4 regions of the Mesorhizobium sp. BE184 genome follow, and region 4 is predicted to be linked to each of the others. Evidence: predicted binding sites of a transcription regulator. Region 4 holds the regulator's gene; each other region holds the start of a gene.
What was found. The regulator LexA, encoded in region 4, represses DNA repair genes until DNA is damaged. The targets are predictions, from matches to a motif close to TGTTCNNNNTGTGTTCNG.
Positions count from the first base shown of each region.

Region 1: recA (recombinase RecA) is a predicted target of LexA. The motif match lies at 2,507-2,524, and genes of this name have one in related genera.
Region 2: J2X35_RS12595 (metallopeptidase family protein) is a predicted target of LexA. The motif match lies at 1,684-1,701, and genes of this name have one in related genera.
Region 3: uvrA (excinuclease ABC subunit UvrA) is a predicted target of LexA. The motif match lies at 2,327-2,344, and genes of this name have one in related genera.

Region 1 is NZ_JAVDVU010000001.1:598,317-602,527, reverse strand. It holds gene alaS (alanine--tRNA ligase) at 1-1,071, opposite strand, end outside; gene recA (recombinase RecA) at 1,288-2,382, opposite strand; gene J2X35_RS02825 (carbohydrate kinase family protein) at 2,660-3,601, shown strand; gene J2X35_RS02820 (pseudouridine-5'-phosphate glycosidase) at 3,648-4,211, shown strand, end outside.
Region 2 is NZ_JAVDVU010000002.1:938,091-942,301, forward strand. It holds gene J2X35_RS12585 (DNA polymerase Y family protein) at 1-831, opposite strand, end outside; gene J2X35_RS12590 (hypothetical protein) at 716-1,663, opposite strand; gene J2X35_RS12595 (metallopeptidase family protein) at 1,847-2,269, shown strand; gene J2X35_RS12600 (DUF1737 domain-containing protein) at 2,358-2,567, opposite strand; gene J2X35_RS12605 (CoA ester lyase) at 2,598-3,476, opposite strand; gene J2X35_RS12610 (FAD-binding oxidoreductase) at 3,562-4,211, shown strand, end outside.
Region 3 is NZ_JAVDVU010000001.1:1,198,077-1,202,287, reverse strand. It holds gene J2X35_RS05935 (metalloregulator ArsR/SmtB family transcription factor) at 1-309, shown strand, start outside; gene J2X35_RS05930 (SRPBCC domain-containing protein) at 306-770, shown strand; gene J2X35_RS05925 (ATP-dependent Clp protease proteolytic subunit) at 798-1,403, shown strand; gene J2X35_RS05920 (hypothetical protein) at 1,493-1,762, shown strand; gene uvrA (excinuclease ABC subunit UvrA) at 2,485-4,211, shown strand, end outside.
Region 4 is NZ_JAVDVU010000001.1:1,350,132-1,354,342, reverse strand. It holds gene J2X35_RS06660 (ComEC/Rec2 family competence protein) at 1-1,537, shown strand, start outside; gene lexA (transcriptional repressor LexA) at 1,618-2,340, opposite strand; gene glp (gephyrin-like molybdotransferase Glp) at 2,481-3,686, opposite strand; gene moaC (cyclic pyranopterin monophosphate synthase MoaC) at 3,686-4,183, opposite strand; gene trpC (indole-3-glycerol phosphate synthase TrpC) at 4,185-4,211, opposite strand, start outside.

The DNA of each region.
Region 1 (4,211 bases), 750 kb from region 4:
CGTCTCCTCCAGCTTAAGCGTCTCGGCAATCAATGCCTGCCCGCGCACCAGTTCCGGATAGGCCTGGCCCATCTCGCGCACCAGCGCCGGCACCAGCCGCCACATCAGGGGATCGGCGGCGCCCAGAAGCTGGGCATGGCGCATGGCGCGGCGCATGATGCGGCGCAGGACATAGCCGCGGCCTTCGTTGGACGGCAGAACGCCATCCGCGATCAGGAAGGACGAGGCGCGCAGATGGTCGGCGATGACCCGGTGGCTCGCCCTGTTCTTGCCTTCCGCCTTGACGCCTGTCGCCTCTTCCGAAGCGCGGATAAGAGCGCGGAACAGGTCGATGTCGTAATTGTCATGCACGCCCTGCATGACCGCGGCGACACGCTCCAGCCCCATGCCGGTGTCGATGGACGGACGCGGCAGGTCGACGCGCTCCTCCTTTGTCAACTGCTCGAACTGCATGAAGACGAGGTTCCATATCTCGATGAAACGGTCGCCATCCTCATCCGGGCTGCCGGGAGGACCACCGGGAATGCTCTCGCCATGGTCGTAGAAGATTTCGGAACACGGGCCACATGGACCGGTATCGCCCATCGCCCAGAAATTGTCGCTGGTGGCGATGCGGATGATGCGGTCCTCGGACAGGCCGGCGATCTTCTTCCAGAAGCCGGCGGCGGCGTCGTCCGTGTGGTAGACCGTGACCAGAAGGCGGTCCTTCGACAGCCCGAACTCCTTGGTGATCAGGTTCCAGGCGAGCTCGATGGCGCGCTCCTTGAAATAGTCGCCGAAGGAGAAGTTGCCGAGCATCTCGAAGAAGGTGTGATGGCGGGCGGTGTAGCCGACATTGTCGAGATCGTTGTGCTTGCCGCCGGCGCGCACGCATTTCTGTGATGTCGTGGCGCGCGAATAGGGCCGTGTCTCCAAACCGGTGAAGACATTCTTGAACTGAACCATGCCGGCATTGGTGAACATCAATGTCGGATCGTTGCGCGGCACGAGCGGGCTAGAGGCTACGACCTCGTGCCCCTCCTTGCGGAAATAGCCGAGAAATGCCGACCGTATCTCGTTGACGCCACTCATAATCATGCCTTTTCGCGGAAACCGCCAGCAGCCGGCGGAAATGAACATGGCCTTTTAGCGGGCGTCCGGTGGCCTGTCCAGAAACACGGAAACGGCATCGCCGATCATGGTGGCCGCATGCCCTCAAAGCGGTCAAAACAAAACCGCCGGCGCGAGGCCGGCGGCTTGAAAAACGCATGAACGCGTACTCGCCCGGCAAACGGCCGGGAATGACGATCACATCGCGCCGGCTTCGTCTTCGGCGTCGTCGCCGTTCTCACTGCCGCCGTTCTCAAGAAATTTTTCGGCGATCAGACCGGCATTCTGTCGCAGCAACTGCTCGACTTCGCGCGCGGTGTCAGGATTGTCGCGCAGGAACAGCTTGGCGTTCTCGCGCCCCTGGCCCAATCGCTGCGAATTGTAGGAGAACCAGGCGCCGGACTTCTCGATGACGCCGGCCTTGACGCCGAGATCGACCAGTTCGCCAGTCTTCGACACGCCCTCGCCATACATGATGTCGAACTCGACGACCTTGAAGGGCGGCGCCAACTTGTTCTTGACCACCTTGACGCGCGTCTGGTTGCCGACGACCTCGTCGCGGTCCTTGACCGAGCCGATGCGGCGGATGTCCAACCGAACCGACGCATAGAACTTCAGCGCGTTGCCACCGGTGGTGGTTTCGGGCGAACCGAACATGACGCCGATCTTCATGCGGATCTGGTTGATGAAGATGACCATGGTGTTGGAGCGCGAGATCGAGGCGGTCAGCTTGCGCAGCGCCTGGCTCATCAGGCGGGCCTGCAGGCCGGGCAGAGAATCGCCCATCTCGCCTTCGATTTCGGCGCGCGGCGTCAGCGCCGCGACCGAATCCACCACCAGCACGTCGATGGCGCCGGACCGAACCAGCGTGTCGCAGATCTCCAGCGCCTGCTCGCCGGTGTCCGGCTGCGAGATCAGGAGATTCTCCAGATCGACGCCGAGCTTGCGGGCATAGACGGGATCGAGCGCGTGCTCGGCATCGACGAAGGCGCAGATGCCGCCCTTCTTCTGCGCCTCGGCAACCGTGTGCAGCGCCAGCGTCGTCTTGCCCGAGCTTTCCGGCCCGTAGATCTCGACGATGCGGCCGCGCGGCAGGCCGCCGACGCCAAGCGCGATATCCAGACCGAGCGAACCGGTCGGCACCGTTTCGATCTCGACGACCTGCTCATTGGCGCCCAGCCGCATGATGGAGCCCTTGCCGAAAGCGCGCTCAATCTGCGAAAGCGCGGCGTCGAGAGCCTTTGTTTTGTCCACGGATTTATCCTCTACAAGCCGCAAGCTATTCTGAGCCATGATACATCACCCCTTGGTCGTCAATGAAGGCCGGATAATCCGGTGATCCCTGTGAATATGTACCGCTTTTGTTCCATTTTGGCAAGAGTACTCAACTCCATGAAAAACAAGGAATATTCCAGTTTGTTCTTTTTTTGTCCGCCGATTTTGGCCTGGAGCCTGTCCGCGTGCTTCGGCAGGGATGGAGGACGGGAACGAACGGTCCGATTCGGATCGAGGGTAAGCATAAGCCTCCTGGGCCTGTTCGCGACAACAGAATCGCGGAGTTGATGAGGCGATGAGCAGCCCTGTCATCCTCGGCGTCGGCGGCGCGCATATCGACCGGCGCGGCCACGTCACCGGCGACTATGTCCCGGCGGCATCGAACCCCGGCATGATGCGCGAGGAAGTGGGCGGCGGCGCTTTCAACGCACTAAGGATCGCCCAGTTGCGCGGCGCATCGGTTTCACTCCTTTCGCTGCGCGGCGGCGACGCGGCTGCGGAAGCGGTATCGCGGGCCATCAGCGAAGCAGGAATGGAGGATCATTCGGCCGTTTTCCTCGACCGCGCCAGCCCAAGCTATCTGGCGCTGCTCGACCGTCATGGCGACCTGATCGTCGGTTTCGCCGACATGACGCTCTACGATCTGGCCTTCACCAAGCAGTTGCGGCGTTCGAAGGCGCGCGAGATCGTGGCGATGGCCGACGCGGTAATCTGCGACGCCAACCTGCCCGCTACAGGCCTGGAAAAGCTGGCGGCCCTTGTCGGCGGAAAGCCGTTTTTCGCCATCGGCATTTCGCCGGCCAAGGCGCAGCGCCTGCGCGGCATATTCGGCGCGCTCACCCTCGCCTTCCTCAATCATAATGAAGCGAAGGCGCTGACCGGGTTGGGAAATGATGCGCCGCCCCGGGAGCTTGTCGCTGGCTTGCGAACGCTGGGACTCCAGGGCGCTGTCATGACCTCGGGACCCAACCCGGCCATCGGTTTCGACGCCGAAGGCGCTTTCACCATCGCACCGCCCGCTCCGGATCGTGTCTCCGACGTCACCGGGGCCGGCGACGCGCTGGCGGGCGCGACGGTGACGGCGTTGCTTGGCGGCGTCGAATTGCGGCAGGCGGTGCGCCATGGCGTGGCGGCCGCGAAGCTGGCGGTGGAAAGCCCGCATGTCTTTCCCGGCTTCACCACCGAATCCTTCGCGGCTGCGCTGGCCCTTGTGCCGGAACCGGAGGAAGTGGCATGACAGCCCTCGACAGCCGCGATCGTCCATGCGCGGACCGGAGATGCCCGTGACATTCGAAACCGCCCGCCCGTTCATCGACCTGCACGAGCCTGTGGCGGAGGCCCTGGCGGCTCATCGGCCGGTGGTGGCTTTGGAAAGCACCATCATCACCCACGGCATGCCCTACCCCGACAACACCGCCATGGCGGCCAATGTCGAAAAGGTCGTCGCCGAGGAAGGCGCGGTGCCGGCGACGATCGCCGTGATCGATGGCCGCATCAAGATCGGCCTCTCCGACGGCGAGCGCGAATCGCTCGCCCTGCGCGACGACGCCATGAAGCTGTCGCGCGCCGATCTCGGCTTCGCGGTGGCGCAAGGGCGCACGGGCGGCACGACGGTCGCCGCCACGATGATCGCGGCGCAACTCGCCGGCATCAAGGTTTTCGCCACCGGCGGCATCGGCGGCGTACACAAGGGCGCGGAAAAAAGCTTCGACATCTCGGCCGATCTCGACGAATTGTCGCGGACCTCCGTAATCGTCGTCTCGGCAGGCGCCAAGGCTATACTCGACATCGAAAAGACGCTGGAAGTGCTGGAAACGCGCGGCGTGCCGGTGATCGGCCTCGGCTGC
Region 2 (4,211 bases), on a different contig from region 4:
GCCGCGCCTTTCCAGCGCTTCCTGGAGCGCAATGGCGAGGAGAAGGATGATGCGCTCGATGTCTTCCACCATCATGACGGGTTCGGCCAACGGGCGCTCGGCCGACAGTTCCGGCAGCGGCATGCGCGGCGACAGCGCTTCGTCGATCCGGCCGAGCGCCTGATCAAGACGCAGGACAAGCGCCTTGCCAAAGCGGCGGACAAGCGGCGCGCGGGGCGCCGCCATGACCGCCTCGATCGTGCGCAGGCCAACGCTGTCGAGAGCGGTGCATGTCTTGCCGTCGAGCCGCAGCGCAGCGGGCGGCAAGGGCGAAAGCCAGTCGCATTCGACGCCATCGGGCACGACGATATTGCCGCGAAAACGGGTGATCGCCCAAGCGGTTCCGGCCGTTGCGGCGACGGCGGCGCTGGCCTCGAGACCCTGTTCGGAAAAGCGGCGCAGCATGTCGGCGACAAGGGGTTCCTCGCCGCCGAACAGGTGGCTGCAACCGGTGATGTCGAGGAAAAGCCCGTCGGTCCCGTCAAGCGCCACCAGGGGCGTGTAGCGGTCGCACCAGTCGGCGAGGCCTTCGAGCAGGCGGCGGTCGGCTTCGGGGTCTGCCTCGACGATTTCGATCGAAGGATGCATGGCGCGCGCATCGGCAACGCCCATGCCGCGCTTCAGTTTCAGCATCTCCGCGCGATGGTCGAGCGCGGCGATGCGCTGCGCGTTGCCGTCACGATGGCTGACGAGCAGCGGGGGGAAAGCGGAACAGGCCGTAAGCCATGCGCGGCCCAGCCGTTGCCGCCAAATCCGGTCGGTGCTGAGGTAAGGGAACCAGAGCGACAGGATCCTGTGGCCTGTCGTGCCGGACTGCGTCGCGAGATTCAAAGGTGCGTTCATCGGCGTTCCATTCCAGGACGAAGTGCGCCAAAGGCGCCAGACGGTTCTTGTCGAGAGTGATGGCGAAGGCCGGAGGCCCGATGGAACCAGCGAGCGGCCGGCCAAGGATATGCCGCTGCCCGGCCGGCGCCGGGGCGACGGCGAAGCGAAGGGGCGCGGCGGTCGCCTCGGCCTCTGCCGATTGCCTGAGCAGGAAGACGGGCCGGCCCGCCTCGGTGGCGCGGCGGTGCAGCCGGCGCGTCGCCGTCAGGTCCAGCCGTTGCGGGTTGCCTGAGATCTCGATGACGACGGTCGCCAGTGTCTTCAGCCCAGCCGCCTCCTCGGCGATCCACAGCGCATCGACCGGTCTCGGCGCTTCGGCGAACAGCAGGCCCTGCGGCATGATGCCGAACAGGCGGGAAAGCCCATGCGCATAGGGCAGGCCCGCTTCGGCGAAAACCCCCGATGTGCCGATCCACAGAACCGGCTTTGGCGGCGCCTGTTTCAGCAGGAGGCTGACCAGCGCCAGCACGAAACCCGCCCCGGCGCCGGCTTCGCGGGCATGCTGGCCGTGGATTTCGGTCAACGCTGCCTTGGAAATCCCGCCGCCCAGCGCTTCGTCCAGGGCTGGGACTCCGGTAATGAGCAGGCCCGACTCGCCGCCAGGGCGGCCGTTGTGGCGCAGCACGACTGCGCCCTCCTGACCGGGTTCGGCGAACCGTTCGGGCAGCGTGCCTTCTATCCTCGCGATTTCCCGGCGCAGGGCACAAAGTGTCTCCTGCGCCACGGCGTGCGTCGCCATGGCGGTGCTTCCTGCTTATTTGTTCCTGTTATGTTCCTATAGATTCCCGAGGCCCGACCAAGAGTCAAGCGCCACGAAGAAAAGAATTTATTCCTGTTGTTTTCGAAACGCCCCCGCCGGGCATGAGCGTCGTTTGCCGAGTCCCGTACAAAAGCCTATATGCCGCGAGACGAAGGACGAAGAATGGCCCGCATCTACAAGACACGCACCTGGCATGGCGAACTGTCGCCCTCGCTGGAGGAACTGGAGTTCCTGGCGCTGGAGGCCTATGCGCATCTGCCCGAGGATTTCCGTACACTGACCGGCGAGATCGTCATCCAGATGGCGGAATTCCCCACCGACGAGATTATGGACGATTTGTCGCTGGAAACGCCGTTCGATCTGCTCGGCCTGTTCGAGGGGCGCGGCATTGCCGAGCGCTGGAACCCGGCGACCGGCGAGGGGCCGAACCGGATAACGCTCTACCGCCGCGCCATCCTCGACTACTGGGCCGAGAACGAGGAGACGCTGGGCGACATCGTCACCCATGTTCTGATCCACGAGATCGGCCACCATTTCGGCCTGTCCGACGACGACATGGAAAAGCTCGAGGAAGCGGCGGAGTAGGACTGTCCGCTTTAGAGCGATTCAGAACTAAACGCCCTATCCGCCTCGTTTCGCTCGGCACCTCTTCCTGAAGGGGCAAGGAAAAGTCCTACCAGTCGCCCAGCTTGGTTTCGCCTGCCTTGTATTCCTGGCCATCGACATCCTTCACCACGGCCTGGCCGCATCGCATGACCTTGCCCTTCTTGTCGTAGGCGTAGCTGGGCGAACCGTAGAGGTGCCAGCCCTTGTTCAAGGCCGCGGTCACCTTGTGACAGAATTTGGAATCGTCGACTTCGGTGAGGAAACGGTAGAGTCGCATCGGGTCGATCCTATGCTGTAATCTTCGTTATCATGCGCCAATCGACCCGGCCTTGGCGAGAAGTCTTTCGGCCTGGGCGAGATGCAGGCGCTCAACCATTCTGCCATCCAGGCCGATGACGCCCTTGCCGGCGTTCTCCGGCCTGGCGAAAGCATCCCGGATGGCGCGGGCTTCCGTCAAGGCCACCTCCGAGGGCGAAAACGACTTGTTGACCGCCTCGATCTGTGCCGGGTGGATGACGCTCTTGCCGTCGAATCCCATGGCGACCGCCTCGGCACATTCGCGCGCCAGGCCGTCGGCATCGCGGAAATCGTTGAAGACGCCATCGACGACATCGAGGCCGCCGGCACGCGCAGCCAACAATATCTGCATCAGCCACGGCACCATATAGCGCCGGTCCGGCAAAGCGAGGACACCGGTTTCCTTGGCCAGATCGTTGGTGCCGGCGACAAAACAGGCAAGCCGCGAAGCCGGGTCGCGGCCGAGTTCGGCGATGGCGCCAATGTTGAGCAGCGCCTTCGGCGTCTCGATCATCGCCCACAACCGGACGCTTTCCGGCGCAAAGGCATCGTCCAGCACATCGCCGGCCTCGATTATATCGCGCGCCGTATCCACCTTGGGCAGGAGGATTCCGTCCGGTTCGCAGGCGGCGGCGGCGGCGAGATCGTCGCTGCCCCATTCGCTGGCGAGCGCGTTGACGCGGATGATCATCTCGCAGCGCTTGCCGGGCCGGTTGGCGAAAATGGCGCCGAGCTTTTCGCGGGCGGCGGCCTTGTCCTGCGGCGCGACCGCATCCTCGAGGTCGATGACGACGGCGTCGCAGGCAAGCGTGGCGATCTTGGCCAGCGCCTTGTCGTTGGTGGCGGGTACGTAAAGCACGGAACGGCGCGGGCGGTATGTCTGGGTCATCTGGTCTTCTTGCCTTTCAAGGCTGGCCCTTGCAAGGGTCTAGCGGCTCAAGCTGTTTGCATCGAAGCAATCCGGGACATGCATCATGGCGCACTATGACATCGTGATCGTCGGCGGGGCCATCGTAGGCTCGTCGCTCGCCTATCATCTGCGCAAGGAAGGCTTTTCGGGGACGGTGGCGCTGATCGAGCGCGATCCGCAGTTTGCCCACGCGGCGACGACCCTGTCGATGGCGTCGATCCGCCAGCAATTCTCCATCGCCGAAAACATCCGCCTGTCGCGCTTCACGCTCGGCCTGTTCCGGCGATTGCGCGAGGAGTTCGGCACTGAGGCCGATATCGGCTTCCGCGAAGGCGGCTATCTGATCCTCGCCGGCGAGGAAGGCCTGCCGATCCTCAAGGCGAACCATGAGACACAGATCGCCGAGGGCGCCGACATCGTGCTGGAGGATATCGAGGCGCTGCGGCGGCGTTTCCCCTGGCTTTCGCCGGAAGGCGTGGTTGCCGGCGCGCTCGGGTTGAGCGGCGAAGGCTGGTTCGACGCCCATGCGCTGCTGGCTCTGTTGCGCAAGGCGCTGCGCGGCATGGATGTCGATCTTATCACTGCGCCGGTCGCCGCGATCGGCCGGGAGGGCAACCGCGTCACCGGCGTGACGCTCGACAATGGCGAGCGGCTGGACGCCGGCATCGTCGTCAACGCCGCTGGCCCCAATGCCGGCAAGGTCGCCGCCATGGC
Region 3 (4,211 bases), 150 kb from region 4:
GAAGCAGAGATATTCCGCGCCCTGGCCGACCCGACCCGGCGCGCGCTGTTCGAGCGGCTGGCCGGCGGCGAGATGACCGTATCGCAGCTGCGCGATGGCACGTCGGTGACGCAGCCGGCCGTATCGCAGCATCTGGCCGTGCTGCGCGGCGCCGGGCTGGTTCAGGAACGCCGCGCCGGCCGCAACGCCTACTACCGGGCTGATCCGGACGGGCTTGGGCCGCTGCTCGGCTGGATCGAGCGCTACCGCGCCTTCTGGCCGGCGCATGTGGAAAAACTGAAGACGATGCTGAAGGAGATGGATCAATGACCGAGAAGCCCGCCGCGCCGATCGTTGTCGAATGCGACCTGGCCGAGCCGCCGGAAAAGGTCTGGCGGGCGCTCACCGTGCCCGAGCTTTTGGCTGCGTGGCTGCTGCCCAATGACATGGATCCCGCCATCGAGGCCGGCAGCCGCTTCCAACTGCGTCCCGGCGCGGCGCCGATAGAATGCGAGGTTCTTGAGGCCGATCCCTGCCGATTGCTGCGCTATTCCTGGCGTGAACGGGACGACCGTGAAAACGGCGACGCCTCCGGCATCGACAGCACCGTCAGTTTCGAGCTTGCCCGTTCCGCCTCCGGCGGCACCCGCCTGCGCATCGTGCATGGCGACTTCGCCGCCATTCCCGCGGTCGCGCTGGCCGGCGTTCCGACTTGCCGTCTCACCCTCTCGGGCAAGCCACGGCCACGGCCGGCTCCAGCCAACACGATCATGCTTTTGCGCGCGGCCTGAGCGCCGCCAACGAACGGAGAACCGACAATGAGCGGCCTTGCCAACCTGGTGCCGATGGTGATCGAGCAATCGAGCCGTGGCGAACGCGCCTTCGACATTTTCTCGCGGCTGCTGCGCGAGCGCATCATCTTCATCAACGGCCAGATCGAAGACGGCATGGCGGCGCTGGTGTGCGCGCAAATACTGTCGCTGGAGGCGGACAATCCCGACAAGGAAATCTCCCTCTACATCAACTCGCCCGGCGGTGTGGTCACCAGCGGCTTCGCCATCTACGACACCATGCGCTATGTGCGCTGCCCGATCTCGACCGTCTGCATGGGCTTTGCCGCGTCGATGGGATCGTTCCTGCTGATGGCGGGCACGCCGGGGCGGCGCATCGCCCTGCCCAACGCGCAGATCGTCGTGCACCAGCCGCTGGGCGGTTTCCAGGGCCAGGCCTCGGACATCGAGCGCCACGCCGAAAATATCCTCAAGATCAAGCGCCGCATGATCCGGCTCTATTCGGAGCATTGCGGCCGCACGCTGGAGGAGGTGGAGCGCACGCTCGACCGTGATTATTTCATGACCGCCGAGGAGGCCCGGGCATGGGGCGTCGTTGACCATGTCTATGACACACGCAAGGCCGCGGCGTAGGCGGCGTTTCTATCTTCGTTCGCCAGCCAGACCAGCTCCTGTTGCGGAAGCCACTGGCCCTGAACCGCTCGAACCGTTATGCTTTACCGATGAGCGCAACAATCCTTACCGCGCGCGCCTGCGCGTTTGTGCTGGCGGCTTTTGTCGCCGGTTACGCCCATGCGGGCGAGAAGCCGGTGTCCGGTACTTTGCCCGGGGTCGAGGGCGATTATCGCATCGTCAAGCCGGCTGAACCGGAGCCGGACTTACAGCCTGCCGAAGATGGCCGGTACAAGGTTGGCAATTTCGATGTGCGCATATCCGGTTTCGTCCGCGCAGAGGCTGGCTTCGGCAACGAGTTCGAGCTGAAGAAGAAATAAGACCGCCGCTCGCGATCGAGCCGTCAACCTCCTGCCAATGATGTGCGGGGCCTGCGTAAAAGCCCATTGCTGCAACGAAAACGGCCCCGCCGCTGCATTTGCAAAGCGGTCGGGGCCTTATGAGATCAACTCATTTTTGCCGGGAGTGTTTTACCGGCGTTATTTTTCGGATGCGCCGCGGGTTCAGCCGCTGATCCGACTATCGTTTCTCAATGTGGGGGATTTCGACGAACCGACATGGCCTAGCCGGTCGGCGTGGCAATTTCAGGTTCGCCGCGGCTCCAGCGAAACGTGGAGCCGGCTGGGACTGTCCGGTGGGGTCATACCTCGCTCCCTTGCTCGTTGCTCTTGTGTCGTTGGAGGCGCCTATTCGTAGCCTGCGGCGTCTCGCAGACGGCCTGTTGCGGCTCGAAGATCGCCCTGCTGGCGATCGGCCTCATCGACGGAAATAAATCTGGACCCGCGCCGAAGCCGGGTCAAGTGTCGAGCGACGGATGGGAGAAAAAGTGATCGGTCGCGTCAGGCGTCCGGGACGGACTTCCTGCCAACACGCTGTCAGCAAGTCGTTCGACCTTTGTTCTTTTTGCTTGCCGCATCCCGCCAAAGGCGGTTAAACGCGCTGGGGCGGTTGCGGCATCTCGACGTAGCGGCAAAACTACCTACATCAGGGGAACGGCGGCATCCGCCAATCCGGCAATCAGATATCGAGGCGGCGGACCGGCATGGCCGACCACAAATACATTTCCATTCGCGGCGCGCGCGAACACAATCTCAAGAATGTCGACCTCGACCTGCCGCGGGATTCGCTGGTGGTGATGACCGGGCTTTCCGGTTCGGGCAAGTCGTCGCTTGCCTTCGACACGATCTACGCCGAAGGCCAGCGCCGCTATGTCGAGAGCCTCTCGGCCTATGCGCGCCAGTTCCTCGAGATGATGCAGAAGCCGGACGTCGACCAGATCGACGGGCTGTCGCCGGCCATTTCCATCGAGCAGAAGACCACCTCGAAGAATCCGCGCTCGACCGTCGGCACGGTCACCGAGATCTACGACTACATGCGCCTGCTGTTCGCGCGCGTCGGCGTTCCCTATTCGCCCGCCACCGGCCTGCCCATCGAAAGCCAGACGGTCAGCCAGATGGTCGACCGCGTGCTGGCGCTGGACGAAGGCACGCGCCTGTTCATCATGGCGCCCATCGTGCGCGGCCGCAAAGGCGAGTACCGCAAGGAATTGCTGGAACTGCAGAAGAAAGGCTTCCAGCGCGTCAAGGTCGACGGCGCCTTCTACGAGATCGCCGACGTTCCGGCGCTGGACAAGAAATACAAGCACGACATCGACGTTGTGGTGGACCGTATCGTGGTGCGCGGCGACCTTGCCACGCGGCTGGCGGATTCGATCGAGACGGCGCTGAAGCTGGCCGAGGGCCTGGCGGTGGCCGAGTTCGCCGACAGGCCGCTCGACGCCAGCCAGACCGGCGAGGACGCGGTCAACAAATCCGCCAACGAGACGCATGAGCGCCTGCTGTTCTCGGAAAAGTTCGCCTGTCCGGTGTCCGGGTTTACGATTGCGGAAATCGAGCCGCGGCTGTTCTCCTTCAACAACCCCGCCGGCGCCTGCCCGACCTGCGACGGGCTGGGCAGCCAGCGCGCCATCGACCCGATGCTGATCGTCCCCGACGAGAACCTGTCGCTGCGCGACGGCGCCATCGCGCCATGGGCGAAGTCGTCCTCGCCCTATTACGCGCAGACGCTGGAGGCGCTGGGCAAGGCCTATGGCTTCAAGCCCGGCGACAAGTTCAGGGACCTCGGCGCCGAGGCGAAAGAGGCAATCCTGCGCGGCACCGGCGCGCGCGAGGTGGCGTTCCAGTATGATGACGGCCTGCGCTCCTACAAGACGACCAAGACGTTCGAGGGCGTCATCCCCAACCTGGAGCGGCGCTGGAAGGAAACCGAATCCGCATGGATGCGCGAGGAGATCGAGCGCTTCATGTCGGCCACCCCCTGCCCGGCCTGCAACGGCTACCGGCTGAAGCCGGAAGCGCTGGCGGTGAAGATCGCCGGCAAGCACATCGGCGAGGTGACCGAACAGTCGATCCGCAAGGCCGACAAATGGTTCACCGAGCTGCCGTCGCAGATGAACGACAAGCAGAACGAAATCGCCGTGCGGGTGCTCAAGGAAATCCGCGAGCGGCTGCGGTTCCTCAACGATGTCGGGCTTGATTACCTGACGCTGGCGCGCAATTCCGGCACGCTGTCGGGCGGCGAGAGCCAGCGCATCCGCCTCGCCAGCCAGATCGGTTCCGGCCTCACCGGCGTGCTCTACGTGCTGGACGAGCCATCCATCGGCCTGCACCAGCGCGACAATGCCCGCCTGCTCGATACGCTGAAGCACCTGCGCGACATCGGCAACACCGTCATCGTCGTCGAGCATGACGAGGACGCCATCCTGCATGC
Region 4 (4,211 bases):
CGCCGGCATTCCCGAGCCGATCAACGAGGCGATGCGGCGCACCGGCATCTACCACATCATCTCGATTTCCGGGCTGCACATGGCGCTGGTCGCCGGCACGGTGATGGTGATGCTGCGCGCCGCCTTCGCGCTGTTTCCCGGCTTTTCTTCGCGACGCCCGGTGAAGAAATATGCCGCCGCGGCGGCGCTGTTTTCGATCGCGGCGTACCTTTCCATTTCGGGCGTCGTTGTCGCCGCCGAGCGCAGCTTCATCATGCTGGCGGTGATGCTGACGGCGGTGCTGTTCGACCGCGCGGCGCTGACCATGCGCAACCTCGCCATCTCGGCGGTCATCGTCATCCTGGTGTCGCCGCACGAGGTGGTCGGCCCGAGCTTCCAGATGTCGTTCGCAGCGACCGCGGCGCTGGTTGGCGCCTATGCGTGGTGGTCGGACTACCGCGCGACCAAAAGCGCAAGCGGCCCGCCGGCGGAGCGCTCACTCCTCGCCGATCTCACGGGCCGGTTCTTCAGCGCCGGGGTCGGCATCGCCGCGACCACGATCATCGCCGGCAGCGCCACCGCCTTGTTCGCCATGTGGCACTTCCAGCGCGTGTCGCCGCTCAGCCTGTTCGCCAACCTCGCCGTGATGCCCATCGTCTCGCTGGCGGTGATGCCCTTCGCGGTGCTCTCCGCCATCGCCATGCCGTTCGGCGCCGACGGGCCATTTCTCTACGTGGTGGGAAAGGGGCTGACGGCGATGATCGCCATCTCCGATTGGATTTCCGTGCGGTCGCCAGTCGATGCGGTCGGGCTGGTGTCCATCCAGTCCGTCCTGCTCGTCACCGTCGCGCTGGTGATCGCGACCGTGGCGACGACCCGGCTGCGCCTGGCGGCCATTCCGTTCGCGCTTGGCGGCATACTCGCCATGCCGAGCGTGCGAACGCCGGACGTCCTGGTCGCGGAGGATGCGCATCTGATCGCCATGCCGATCGGCGGCGGCGAACTCGCCGTCAATCGGCCGAAGCCGAACCAGTTCACCATCGACAACTGGCGTCGCGCGCTTGATGCGGAAACTGTGATCGGGCCCGAAACCCTCAAAGGCGAAGAAACAAGGCTGGTCACAACCGGCGCGCTCGACCTCCCGCCCGGCACGCCATTTCTCTGCACACCGGACAGTTGCGTGGCGCGGCACGTCTCGGGGGCAATCGTGGCGCGGGTGAAGGACGAACGGTCGGCCGGCAATGCCTGCGGATTCGCGGCCTTGATCGTCATCGACGACGCAACCGCTTCCGATCCCTGCCATGACCCGCTGGTTGCGGTCATCACCAGACAGGAGCTTGCGCAATCGGGCAGCGCCGCCGTGTATTTCGCTCCGCAGTCAGCCGCCGCGCCAGCGGAAATCCAGTTCGCCATCGTTGGCGACTACCGGCCCTGGCACGTGCAGCGGCAGTTCTCGCGCGAGGCGAGGGGACTGCCGCCGTTCGAGCGCCGGTCACGCCAGGACGCGAGCCGTCAAAGACGAAATGCGGAAGACGAGCAAAATTCGGAAGATGAATGACGCAACCATGCGCGGCAAACTCCAAGCCGCGTGTCGGATTCGATACGTCAAGCCAAGCCAAGCCAAGCCGCTGATCCGGATCAGTAGCGCCTGATCAGCCCGACCAGCCGACCCTGCACCTTGACCCGGTCGGGGCCGAAGATGCGGGTTTCATAGGCGGGGTTCGCCGCTTCCAGCGCGATGGATGCGCCCTTGCGGCGGAAGCGCTTGAGGGTCGCCTCCTCGTCGTCCACCAGGGCGACGATGATCTCACCGGGGCTGGCGGTGTTGGCGTTGCGGATGATGACCGTGTCGCCGTCGAAAATGCCGGCCTCGATCATCGAATCGCCCTTGACCTCGAGCGCGTAGTGCTCGCCGCCCGAAATCATGTCCGGCGGCACGGAAATCGAATGGGTCTTGTGCTGGATGGCGTCGATCGGCACGCCGGCGGCGATGCGGCCCATGACGGGAATGGAAATGGCGGCGGCGGCATCGTCGTCGTTGCCGGCGGCCTGCAGACGGGTCGGCTCCTTCGGTTGCGGCCTGCCGAGGCCACCCTGGATAATTCCGGGCGAGAATTTCCGCGCGGCGTTGAGACCTGGCGCGATCGAATCCGGCAGGCGAAGCACTTCCAGGGCGCGGGCGCGGTTCGGCAGCCGGCGGATGAAGCCGCGCTCTTCCAGCGCCGTGATGAGCCTGTGGATGCCCGACTTCGAAGCCAGATCCAGCGCCTCCTTCATCTCGTCGAAGGAAGGGGGAATGCCGCTTTCCTTCAGCCTTTCATGGATGAAAAGAAGCAGTTCATGTTGCTTGCGCGTCAGCATTGCGGCCCCCAAGGGTGTCGAACAGAATCGAAAAAACAAACCCAGAACAAACACTATCTGTTCCAGTTGTGTTCCGCAACCGTTTAAAGTTTAATGAATGTGTTGACGTTTTGTTCAGCAAGCCCGCCGCCACGCGGGCGTCAGCGCAGCATCAGCACCTTGCACGGGTCCCCGGCTGCGGCGGCGGGGGCGAAAGGCTCGCGCACGATCAGGCCGTTGGCGTCGGCCATCATGCGCAGCATGGACGAATCCTGCACGCTGAAAGGCGTCGCCGTTAGGCTGCTTGCTCCATCGTGGACGACGGCGCGCACATAATCCTGGCGCTGGTCGTTTTCGGCCATCGGGGCGGCAAGCTGTGCCTCGCGGATGTCTTGCACGAATTGCCGCCCGCCAAGGCGGGCCAGCAGCGGCTTGAGGAACAGCTGCGTACAAACGAGGCTCGCCACCGGGTTGCCAGGCAAGCCAACGCAGCGGATGGGCCCCATGCGCCCGAACATCAGCGGTTTGCCGGGACGCATGGCGATCTTCCAGAAATCCAGCGTCATGCCCTCGCCGGTGAGCACGTCGTGGACGAGATCGTGATCGCCGACGGAAGCGCCGCCGAGCGTGACGATGACGTTTGCGCCAGCCGCCACCGCCTTGCGCACCAGGGCTGCGATGGCGTCCTTGCTGTCCTTGGCGATGCCGAGATCAATGGCTTGCGCGCCAACCGAGCGGGCCGCGGCGGCGACGCCATAGGCATTGGACGAGATGATCTGGTCTGGCCCGAGTTCAGCGCCCGGCAGCATCAATTCGTCGCCGGTGGCGATGATGGCGACGAGCGGCTGGCCGATGACGGGGACTCGCGGATAGTTTGCCGAAGCCGCCAGCGAAAGGGCCGCGGGATCGAGCAGCCGGCCTTTTTCAAGGACGACGTCGCCGTCGGCAAAATCGAGGCCGGCCTTTCGCACATTGCGGCCAGGGCTGGCCGGTTCCAGCACCTCAATGACGCCGTTGCCGGTGGCGCGGACGTTTTCCTGGATGACGACCGTGTCGGCACCCGCCGGCAGCGGTGCGCCGGTGAAGACACGCACTGTCTGGCCGCGCTCCACAGTACCGGCAAATCCCTGGCCAGCCGGCGCGGCGCCGATCACGGTGAGCTGGGCGGGCGCGGTCGACACATCGGCCGCCTTGACCGCGTAGCCGTCCATGGCGGAAGCGTGGAAGGGCGGCTGGGTACGCCGGGCGACCAGAGGCTGTGCAAGGACACGCTCGAAAGCCTCGTGCAGCGCGACGTTCTCGGCGGGCAAGGGCTCAACGCCGTCCAGCAGGCGCTGCAGTGCTTCGGCGACTGGAACAAGCGCCATCACGCCGCCTCGTAATCGCCTGATTTTCCGCCGCTTTTCAGCTTCAGCCGAATGCCGGATATGACCATGGCCCGGTCTACGGCCTTGGCCATGTCGTAGATGGTCAGGCAGGCGACGGAGGCTGCCGTCAGCGCTTCCATTTCCACGCCTGTCTTGCCGGTTACGCGGGCTTGCGCCGTCACGCGCAAGCCCGGCAAGCTTTCGTCGGGCTCGATCTCCACCGACACCTTGGTCAGCAGAAGCGGGTGGCAGAGCGGGATCAGCTCATGCGTCTTCTTGGCGGCCATGATACCGGCGATGCGCGCGGTGCCCAGCACGTCGCCCTTCCTGGCATTGCCGTCGAGGATCATGCGCAGCGTTTCCGGCTGCATGGAGACGAACCCTTCGGCCACCGCGAAGCGAACAGTCTCGGCCTTGCCGCCGACATCGACCATGTTGGCTTCGCCGGTGGCGCCGATATGGGTGAGGCCTGGGACGGGCAGCGAATCGCCGGCCATCTCAGGCCTGCGCCGCGGCGATGTCGAG